Regions from separate parts of the Bacillus sp. NEAU-Y102 genome, predicted to be linked through region 3. Evidence: predicted binding sites of a transcription regulator. Region 3 holds the regulator's gene; each other region holds the start of a gene.
What was found. The regulator LexA, encoded in region 3, represses DNA repair genes until DNA is damaged. The targets are predictions, from matches to a motif close to CGAACATATGTTCG.
Positions count from the first base shown of each region.

Region 1: the regulator LexA is predicted to act here: its motif matches at 1,942-1,955, upstream of recN (DNA repair protein RecN).
Region 2: the regulator LexA is predicted to act here: its motif matches at 1,154-1,167, upstream of ACYFX0_RS13635 (YolD-like family protein).

Region 1 is NZ_JBTWFK010000001.1:1,097,995-1,101,255, forward strand. It holds gene recN (DNA repair protein RecN) at 85-1,824, opposite strand; gene argR (arginine repressor ArgR) at 2,089-2,538, opposite strand; gene ACYFX0_RS05450 (TlyA family RNA methyltransferase) at 2,681-3,261, opposite strand, start outside.
Region 2 is NZ_JBTWFK010000004.1:349,174-352,434, forward strand. It holds gene ACYFX0_RS13625 (hypothetical protein) at 99-317, shown strand; gene ACYFX0_RS13630 (hypothetical protein) at 567-797, shown strand; gene ACYFX0_RS13635 (YolD-like family protein) at 1,304-1,639, shown strand; gene gerPF (spore germination protein GerPF) at 1,848-2,063, opposite strand; gene ACYFX0_RS13645 (hypothetical protein) at 2,270-2,608, shown strand; partial or broken gene ACYFX0_RS13650 (catabolite protein activator) at 2,811-2,900, shown strand; gene ACYFX0_RS13655 (SDR family oxidoreductase) at 3,044-3,261, shown strand, end outside.
Region 3 is NZ_JBTWFK010000001.1:619,069-622,329, reverse strand. It holds gene ACYFX0_RS03015 (PadR family transcriptional regulator) at 1-52, shown strand, start outside; gene ACYFX0_RS03010 (DUF1700 domain-containing protein) at 45-587, shown strand; gene ACYFX0_RS03005 (DUF4097 family beta strand repeat-containing protein) at 588-1,391, shown strand; gene lexA (transcriptional repressor LexA) at 1,482-2,102, opposite strand; gene ACYFX0_RS02995 (YneB family resolvase-like protein) at 2,244-2,900, shown strand; gene ACYFX0_RS02990 (DUF896 domain-containing protein) at 2,946-3,185, shown strand; gene ACYFX0_RS02985 (bifunctional metallophosphatase/5'-nucleotidase) at 3,225-3,261, opposite strand, start outside.

The sequences.
Region 1 (3,261 bases), 480 kb from region 3:
CTTCACTTTTTAATCTCTCCTTGCAGTGCATTATTTATAACCGGAAGAATTAAGAAATCGTCATTTGAGAAAAAAAGCTATCCATTACTGGATAGCCTCTGCTGTCTGTTTAAAATGATGCGCTTGCGTAAGTAATTCTTTCGCATGCTCTGTCGTTAAATCTGTGATTTCTACACCAGAAATCATTCGAGCTATTTCTGTTACTTTATCCTCCATAGTTAAAACAGTAACTGATGTAATTGTCCGATCATTCGCTACTTGTTTTCGAATAAATAAATGTGAATCCGCCATTGAAGCTACTTGAGGTAAGTGCGTAATACAAAGTACTTGCGAGTTTACTGATACTCGATAAATTTTTTCCGCAATAGCCTGTGCGACTCGGCCACTTACACCCGTATCCACTTCATCAAAAATAACAGATGCAACCCCTTGATGCTTAGAAAAAATGCTTTTTAAAGCTAAAATAATACGAGATAACTCTCCGCCAGAAGCAACCTTTGAAAGTGGTTTTAGCGGCTCTCCTGGGTTCGTTGAAATATAAAATTCCACATGATCGTAACCATCCACCGTAAGTCTTACCGGTGCACCTTCCACAAGGGGTTCTTCTGCATTTCCTGCTCTCTTCATAATTCGCACTTCAAATTTCGTTTTTTCCATATATAATTCTTTTAATTCCTGATGAATTGCATTTGTAAGATGTTCTGCAAGCTCATGACGCATATTACTTAACAACGTTGCTTCTTTCAGAATAACACTCTCTAATTCCTTCAACTGTTTCTTCGTCGTTTCAATATGAACGTCTTTATTTTCAATTGTAAAAATTTCCTGTTCAATTTTATCTGCATACGCTAAAATCTCTTCTACAGTATTTCCATATTTTCTCTTTAGCATACGAATTTCATTCAAACGTGTTTCGATTTCATCTAAACGATTTGGATCATATTCCATCATATCGAGCTTTTCTCTCAGTTGATAGGCAACCTCTTCTAATAAGTAATAGCTATTTGCAATTGAATCATAATTCTCTTGATACATTTCATCTAAATGTGTAATACTTTCCATTTGTCCCATTGCACTTCTTACATTATCTAACCCTTGTCCGTCGGCACTTAACGAACGATATGCATCACCTAACGCTTTATAAATCTTTTCAAAATTAGAAATTTGCAATCGTTCCTCAGTTAATTCATTTTCTTCATCCATCTTTAAATCTGCCTTGCGAATTTCTTCATGCTGAAATTGAATTAAATCTAAGCGATGTGCCATTTGTTGTTCATTTTCACTTAACGATTTCAATTGTTTTTTTAATTTTTCATAGTCAGCGTATACATTTTGATATATGTCTAATTGTTTAACGATTCGATCCCCATCAAAGTGATCAAGCATAAACAGATGTCGTTCTTCATTCATTAAATCTTGTGTTTCGTGCTGTCCATGAATATCAACAAGTGATTTCCCAATTTCTTTTAATATGCTAAGTGTAACAAGCTTCCCATTTACACGACATACACTCTTTCCGTTCGCAGCAATATCACGCTTTAAAATAATCATGCCATCTTCTATTTCTATATCTAACTCTTCTGCCTTTTCAATACATGGATGCTTCTCATCTTCAACATAAAATAGCCCTTCAATCTCAGCCTTTTCTGTTCCATATCGAACAAATTCTGCTGATCCACGGCCACCTACAAGTAAACTAATCGCATCAATAATAATCGATTTTCCGGCCCCTGTTTCACCGCTTAAAACCGTTAAACCTTTTTGAAAAGAAATATTTAATGCTTCAATAATAGCAAAGTTTCTAATCGATAATTCCGATAACAATGCCCCATTCACCTCGTTATAAAATAATCCCTTACTAAAGGATTTTCTCAGTTCTTCATTCAAATAATCATGTTATATATTTGTATGTATATACTCTTCTAACCCGCTTCATTGTACCAAACATTTGTTTTACGGGTCAATCCATCTATTTTCTAACTTTATGCAAACAAAATATTATATTACAATTGAAAATTCATATTTTTAACCAATAAAAATATCTTGTTCACTTTCCACTTTACGATGGAAAGCAAACAAGATTTTTTGTTACAACATATTTAAGAAACGATCAGAGACAACACCTGTATCGTCAGGTGTACGGCAAATAATTAAGCAAGTATCATCACCACAGATGGTTCCGATGATCTCATCCCACTCTAAATGATCAATAAGTGCTCCAAGTGAATGAGCGTTACCAGGCAATGTTTTTAGCACAAGCATATGTCCTGCCGTGTCTAATTTTACAAATGAATCCACTAGATTTCGTTTTAATTTTTGTAACGGGTTAAATCGTTGATCTGCTGGCAAGCTATATTTATAGCGCCCATCATGTAATGGCACCTTCACTAAGTGCAGTTCTTTAATATCGCGCGATACTGTTGCTTGCGTTACATTAAATCCCTCATTACGTAAAATATCAACTAATTCATCTTGTGTTTCAATTTCTTTGTTTGCAATAATTTCCCTGATTTTAATATGGCGCTGACCTTTATTCATACATTTGCACCTCACACTATCTCTTACCATAGTTTAAACATTGGTATACTTCACTTATTTATGTTAACTTATAATTCGTTTCTTGTACACAATTGTTTTTACAATCATTATACAATTACAGCAAAAAGAGGAACAACATATGTTATTCCCCTTTCCCTTTTTGTTTTAGAACGTCATGCGCTTCTGTAACAACTTGCTCTATAGAAATCGGAGAATGATTTTCGCCATTCTCACGTTCACCATGCCATTTCAGATGAATTAAAAATTCAATATTACCGTCTCCACCCGTAATTGGTGAAAATGTTAAACCTTCCACATCATAGCCTTCTTTTAAAGCAAACTCGACAATCATTTCTACAACAGCTTCATGTACTTTTCTATCACGAACGATACCTTTTTTCCCAACTTGCTCTCTTCCAGCTTCAAACTGTGGTTTAATTAACGCCGCTACATCTCCGTTAGGCATAAGCATTGTTTTTAAAACTGGCAGTATAAGCTTTAATGATATAAATGAAACATCAATACTTGCAAATTGAGGTAAACCACGTTCTAAGTCTGCTGGTGTCACGTAACGGAAATTTGTTCGTTCCATTACAACAACACGCTCATCTTGACGTAATTTCCACGCTAGTTGATTGTATCCTACATCTAATGCATAAGATAATTTCGCTCCATTTTGAAGCGCACAATCTGTAAAGCCACCAGTTGATGAACCAATATCTA
Region 2 (3,261 bases), on a different contig from region 3:
GGAAAGGATGTTCTTTTTAGTATGAACATTTTAGGATAAAGAATGAATCGTTTTAAACGCGTCATTTACCACATCAATAAATTAGGTGGGGAGAATATATGAAAGTAATCTTTCAGGGAGAGGGCGGTGCGAAAATTTTTGAGTCATATGATGAAAATATAAGTGATTTATTAGCAATATTAAAAGAAACGAAAGGGATTAAAATAGGGATGGTTGAGTATAAAGTGTTAAAGTACGAACTTAATTATTTTCGTCATCCGAAAAAATCGGATACAGAGAGAGAGTTACATATAATAGTACAACCTATGTATATGTAATAAAATATAATATAATAATAAAAATCACTGATTCAGTTTTGCAAAGTTTCATAGAGTATGTAAGAAAAGAGAGTGTTGTAAATGTTCTCTTTTCTTATGCTTTGTGAGTTCGTTCATCATAGTATATGTTTTCAGTTATAGATGGTTAATAAACGAAAAAATTTAAAACTTTTTTGTTTGGGTAGGGATTTTATATATGAATAAATATACTATGAAGTATTTTTTATACGAATATTGGAGGAGTATAAAATGAGTTTAGCTAGTTACATAGGCTGTAATGTAGAAATTCAGTTAACGGTTCCAGATTCTAATGATGTAATTGTTTTTGGACCGTGTTTTTCAGATGAAAGTATGCTTGAAATTGTACAAGAGTATCAATTCCAAACAAATTTCACATATGAGGTTTCAACTAGTTGGGGAATTGAATTTGTCGAGTGGCAAAACGTAAAGGAAAAAAAGAAGCGAAAGAAAAACTTTTAACTTTATGCAAGATTATGGAAGGCTATTTGGAAGATGGAGACTATTTCGAATTATTTAGTTGTTGGGTTGGTGATGAAGGTAAGGAATGAGTAGGGGAATTGAAATTAAAAATAAATCATTTTAATATAGATGAATTATGTATTCCAGAAAGAACATTAGTTAGGATAGAAAAATAAAATTTGAAATATTTTTTAGAAAAAGGCGATTTCACTTTGTGTGAAGTCGCTTTTTAGTTGTTATATGTATTTCATTTTACATAAGAAATGAGAAGTTTATTTGATAAAGGAAAAAGAAAGTATAGAGGTAAATAAAATTGTGTTTTTTGTTAAAAAATAATAAGTATGGCTCTTCTCAAAAGAACGTAAGTTTGTGTATAATAAGAACTAATGTTCCTTCGAGGGATAACCTAATTATAATTTAGAAGTAAATCCGAGTTTAGTGAGTATTAAAAATAACTAAGGGATAGTATGACTAAATAAATGTATAAATGATCAAGGAGATAAAAAATGAACGATGTAAAGATACAAAAAGAAGAAAGAGAGTGGGTTCCGTTTACAGTAATATCCGAACAACTTTTAAATATGAGAAAGATTATTGGAGAGAAATTAAAAGTACAAAAACCGCTTTTAACAAATGAAGCAAAAGAGAGAATTTCTGATAAATTATTAAATTCATTACTGTCTGAGAAAGAAATATTGGTAACATATTTTGAAGATGGCTACATATTAACAAGCTATATGACAGTTGTACATATTAATCCGGTAAAACAAATTGTAATTTGTACAGACGCCTTTTATAAAACTTACGTATTTAACGCTATGGATATTATTGAAATAACGTAAAAGAAGCTGAATATTAAATGGCAGCTTCTTTTATTTCTGATTTATGAAATAAATAATACAAGAAAAAGCAGCTAGCTTCGTGCTAGCTGCTGAGCCCCAGGGAAAGGGAGAAAAAGATAGGGTACTCCAAAATCAACAAGAGCTGTCAAACAGCCTGATTATAGTATAGACAAATTAAAATTTTCTATACAGAAAGTTAAACAAAAGATTAGGCTGTACCCACTTGGTTTTGATCTGCAAGGTCAGAATCAAATGTATTGGTCGCGCTAACACCGCTAAAAGTATTAACAACAAAACCAACGTTTGATGCGCCGGAGCCATTATAAGCTTTCGTATTTTCTTTCGGAGAAACGTTGTAGAAATCACCTAAATTAAACGAACCATTACTATTTTGTACAACTAAATTTCCTACAACTGATGGCATAATTTTCACCTGCTTTATAATAAGTTGTTAACATTACTATATGGAGTTATAGTCCAGATGGTTCATACAATAAAAATTGTGGGATAGTAAAACGTTTGGAGCATGGATTTCAATAAAAGTGTGTTAAAATTAATATAATAAAGTTGAGTATTTTTTTGAAAAATTTGTATAATTAATATATATGAAAATAAAGGAGGCAAAATGTAATGAAAGATATTATGAAAAAAGTTGATTTAACAGATGCCAAATCAAGTAATCTTGTTGCACTAATTTATAGTAATGAAGTTATATTAGTTGAAGACGCATTTTGTCCAAATGAAATAAAATTAAAGTTTAATGAAATTGCAATTTTATCTGCAATTAAAACAGCTCATATTGCGAAAGTTTCTATTAGGAAAGAACTTGAAGCGCTTTTTCATGATACGGGTGTTATATTAGTGAAACAAAATGTTGATTATGGTAGTAGTCAATCTATTACCATGCATTTTGAGCAATTTAAAAAATTGCAATATGAGATTGAATATTTAAATAAAAGTATGTCATAAGGCAGCTAAATAAAGGTTCTATCATAAAGGTGGAATGTGTTGTGTTGAAAAAGTGGTTTAAAAATTATTTGGGTGAATCGCATTGTAAACATAAATATGTTTTTATTAAGATGCAGGATAATGAGGATTTAAAAAACAGCCCGATTGGTGAGAGCTGATAATCAGTGAGGGATGAACAAAACCCCCACTGATTAAAGTTTCACTTTATATGTACCAGTGTGAGAAATGTAGAAAAGAGAAGTTGAAATGTAAAAACAATAATGAAATAAACAATGAATTTTTAGATAGGTAGCAAAAAAGTAACCATGATGGTTACTTTTTTTGTTTATGTATGCAATAACAAAACTATTACTAAAGTATGAGTTGAGTTGATACCATAGTAAATGGCTGAATAAAAATGAAGAGAGTAATATATAGGGAAGGAGGATGAGAGAAATGAAGAGAAAAGAAATTGGTAAGTCTGTAATTATTACAGGTGTGACACAAGGGTTAGGACGTGCGATGGTTGATCGATTTCATGAATTAGGGTGGAACATATATGGTTGTGGACGCTCAAAAGATAAAATTGAAGAACTAAAAAAACAGTACAGTAAAATACATGATTTCCAAGTAATTGACGTTTCAGATTCTCAGCAAGTTAACAATTGGGCAAA
Region 3 (3,261 bases):
TTTTGCGAAAGGGGTACAAGAAATTATTGAAGGGGTGGAATGGGATGAGTAAAGAAGGGTTTCTTAAAGAATTATCAAGTTATCTTAGAAAGTTACCAGAGGAAGAGAGGCAAGATATTTTATTGGATTATGAAGAGCACTTTCAGTTTGGACTAGAAGAGGGGAAAACTGAATCAGAAATAATACAGGGCCTTGGTTCTCCGAAAGTAATCGCAAAAGAATTACTTGCGATGTATCGCTTCGATGAAATGAAAAAAAATCCATCGACTTCAAATGTGACAAGAGCTGTTATGGCAGCGATTGGACTTAGTTTGTTTAATTTTATTATTGTGTTAGGCCCGTTAGTCGCAATTATTGCTTTTATATTTTCTTTTTGGATTGGTGGTATTGCTAGTGTAGTAACACCATTTTTCGTTATTGGAAAAGTATTTATGGGTACTTTTATATGGTTGGATCTTTTCGTTAGTATAACGTTTGTTGGAGTAGGTTTGTTGTTATGTATTATCGCTTTTTATAGTACAAAGTGGTTTAAGAGATTGTGTGTACGATACGTAATATGGAACTTCAAAATGATAAAAGGAGAGTAAATGATGAAAAAACTATTTTTAATCGCTATCGCTTGTATCATTATTGGAGTAATAGGAATTTCCCAAACATATGAAAAAGCAGTACAAACTGCTGAAAAAGGCGATAAAGAAGATGTAATTAAAAACGAAACATTAAAAAATATAGAAGTTAAGTTAGATGCCGGAGATATTGTTATCCAAAAATCTCCTGACTCTTCTTTTTATGTAAAGCAATCAGGAGATGTACGTAAACAAGAGATTCGTATTGCAGAAGATGGTGACACATTAAAAATTATTGGGGAAAGAGAAAAAGGTGCTTCATTTGATTTTTCTTTTTACGATTTTAGGTTCCAAACGTCTAAATTGACTCTCCTTGTGCCCGAACGCTCTTATCAAGATGTAAAAGTAAATTCATCTGCTGGACAAATCGAAATGAGTGATGTGAAAAGTGATAGTGTAAGTGTTAGAACACTTGCTGGAGAAGTAGAGCTGAAACAAGTAACGTCTAAGAATGTGGAGGGATCTACAAAAGCTGGTGAGGTGAACTTTAAAAAAGTAATAGGGAAAGTGACCGCAAAAACAACAAGTGGGGAAATAAATATTCAAGATCATGATTCTAAGTATAATCTAGAAGCAAGTTCAACTGCGGGAGATATAGATATTACTTTATCGGAAAAACCACAAGATGCGGTAATTACTGGGCAAAGTGCTGCCGGAGATGTAACAATTTTTAATGAAGAAAATAATAACGTAACAATTGGAAATGGTAGTAAAAAGATTAGCGGTAAAACGGCTGCTGGAGATGTCACGATTGAAACTCGTTAATAAGAAATAGAGTGCATGGAAATCTATCAAAATACAAAAAGAAGATAATTACCGTATATAAATAAGGTAATTATCTTCTTTTTGTTATTTTTAATGTAAATCACGATATACGCCAATTACTTTCCCGATAACTGACACTTGTTTTAAAATGATAGGTTCTAATGAAGAGTTTTCTGGTTGTAGACGGAAATGGTCTTTTTCTTTATAGAAACGTTTAACAGTTGCTTCGTTATCTTCTGTTAAAGCGACTACAATTTCACCATTATATGCAGACTGTTGTTGGCGAACAACAACTAAATCTCCATCGAAAATACCAGCTTCAATCATACTATCTCCAGAAATACGTAACATGAACACTTGGTCTGCTCCGGAAACAATGCTAGCTGGAAGTGGGAAATGTTCCTCTACGCTTTCGACCGCTGTAATTGGTAAACCAGCAGTAACTTTTCCGACAATTGGAACTTGAATAACAGATTGTGTTTCCGTATCCATTCGGTCTTCGCCTAAAATTTCAATGGCACGTGGTTTTGTTGGATCGCGTCGAATGTATCCTTTTTCTTCTAATCGTGATAAATGTCCGTGCACTGTAGAACTAGAAGCGAGGCCGACTGCTTGACCAATTTCACGTACGGAAGGTGGATATCCTTTTTCTTGTACTTTTAGCTTAATAAAGTCGAGAATGTCTTGCTGGCGTTTCGTTAACTTTTCCATGTTTTCTAACACCTCGTTTTCTTTCATTTTTCTTATTAATAAGTATAACATGTGAAAAAACATTCTACAAACATAAGTTCGAACAAATGGCGGATTTATGTTACACTATAGGGAAATGATAGGGAGAAAGAGGGGTTCAAAATGAATGCAATTATTTATGCACGTGTGAGTACAACGAAAGAAGCGCAAGAAACATCATTATTACGTCAAAAAGATGAATTATTGCATTTAGCTGAGCGCTATCAAATGAATGTTACGAAGGTGATTGAAGAGCAGGCTAGTGGGTATACAATTGAACGTGACGGTATATTAGAGGTGTTAGATACAATTCGGGACGAACAAATTGATGTGTTACTTATACAAGATGAAACGCGCCTTGGTAGAGGGAATGCGAAGATTGCATTAATGCATTGTTTACATAAAGAAGGCATAAAAGTATATACACATACACATAATGGTGAATTACAATTGTCGGATTCTGATTCGATGGTATTAGATATTATTGGTATTGTTGAAGAATATCAAAGGAAGATTCATAACTTGAAAATTAAACGAGGTATGCAACGTGCAGTAGAAAAAGGTTATCGTCCAGAAAATAATTTAAAAAATCGTCATTTAAGTGTAGGAAGAGAGAAAAAAGAAGTGCCAATTGAGGAAATTGTACGTTTGCGAAAAAGTGAACTCACGTTTGAAGAAATTGCAGCAACACTACGTGGATTTGGTCATAATGTTTCAAAGGCGACTGTACATCGTAGATATGTAGAGTATACGAAGCAATTGCTTGATAAAGAAGAGTAACTATTGTATGATAATAATCAGTTTTGATTAGAAGGGGGATTCGAGATGATTAATCACGAACTCGTTGAACGCATTAACTTCTTAGCGAAAAAAGCAAAAGCTGAAGGTTTAACTGAAGAAGAGCAACGTGAGCGTCAATCGCTACGTGAACAATATTTAAAAGGATTTCGTCAAAATATGTTAAACGAACTTAAAGGTATTAAAGTTGTTAACGAAGAAGGTACAGATGTTACACCGACGAAATTAAAAGCTTTAAAAAAGCAAGATAATGCAAAATTAAATTAAAAGATGGGCGAAGCCCATCTTTTTTATTTGTAAAAATCCTTATTTAATAACTTTCCAGTTGTTATTAACGGTTGCT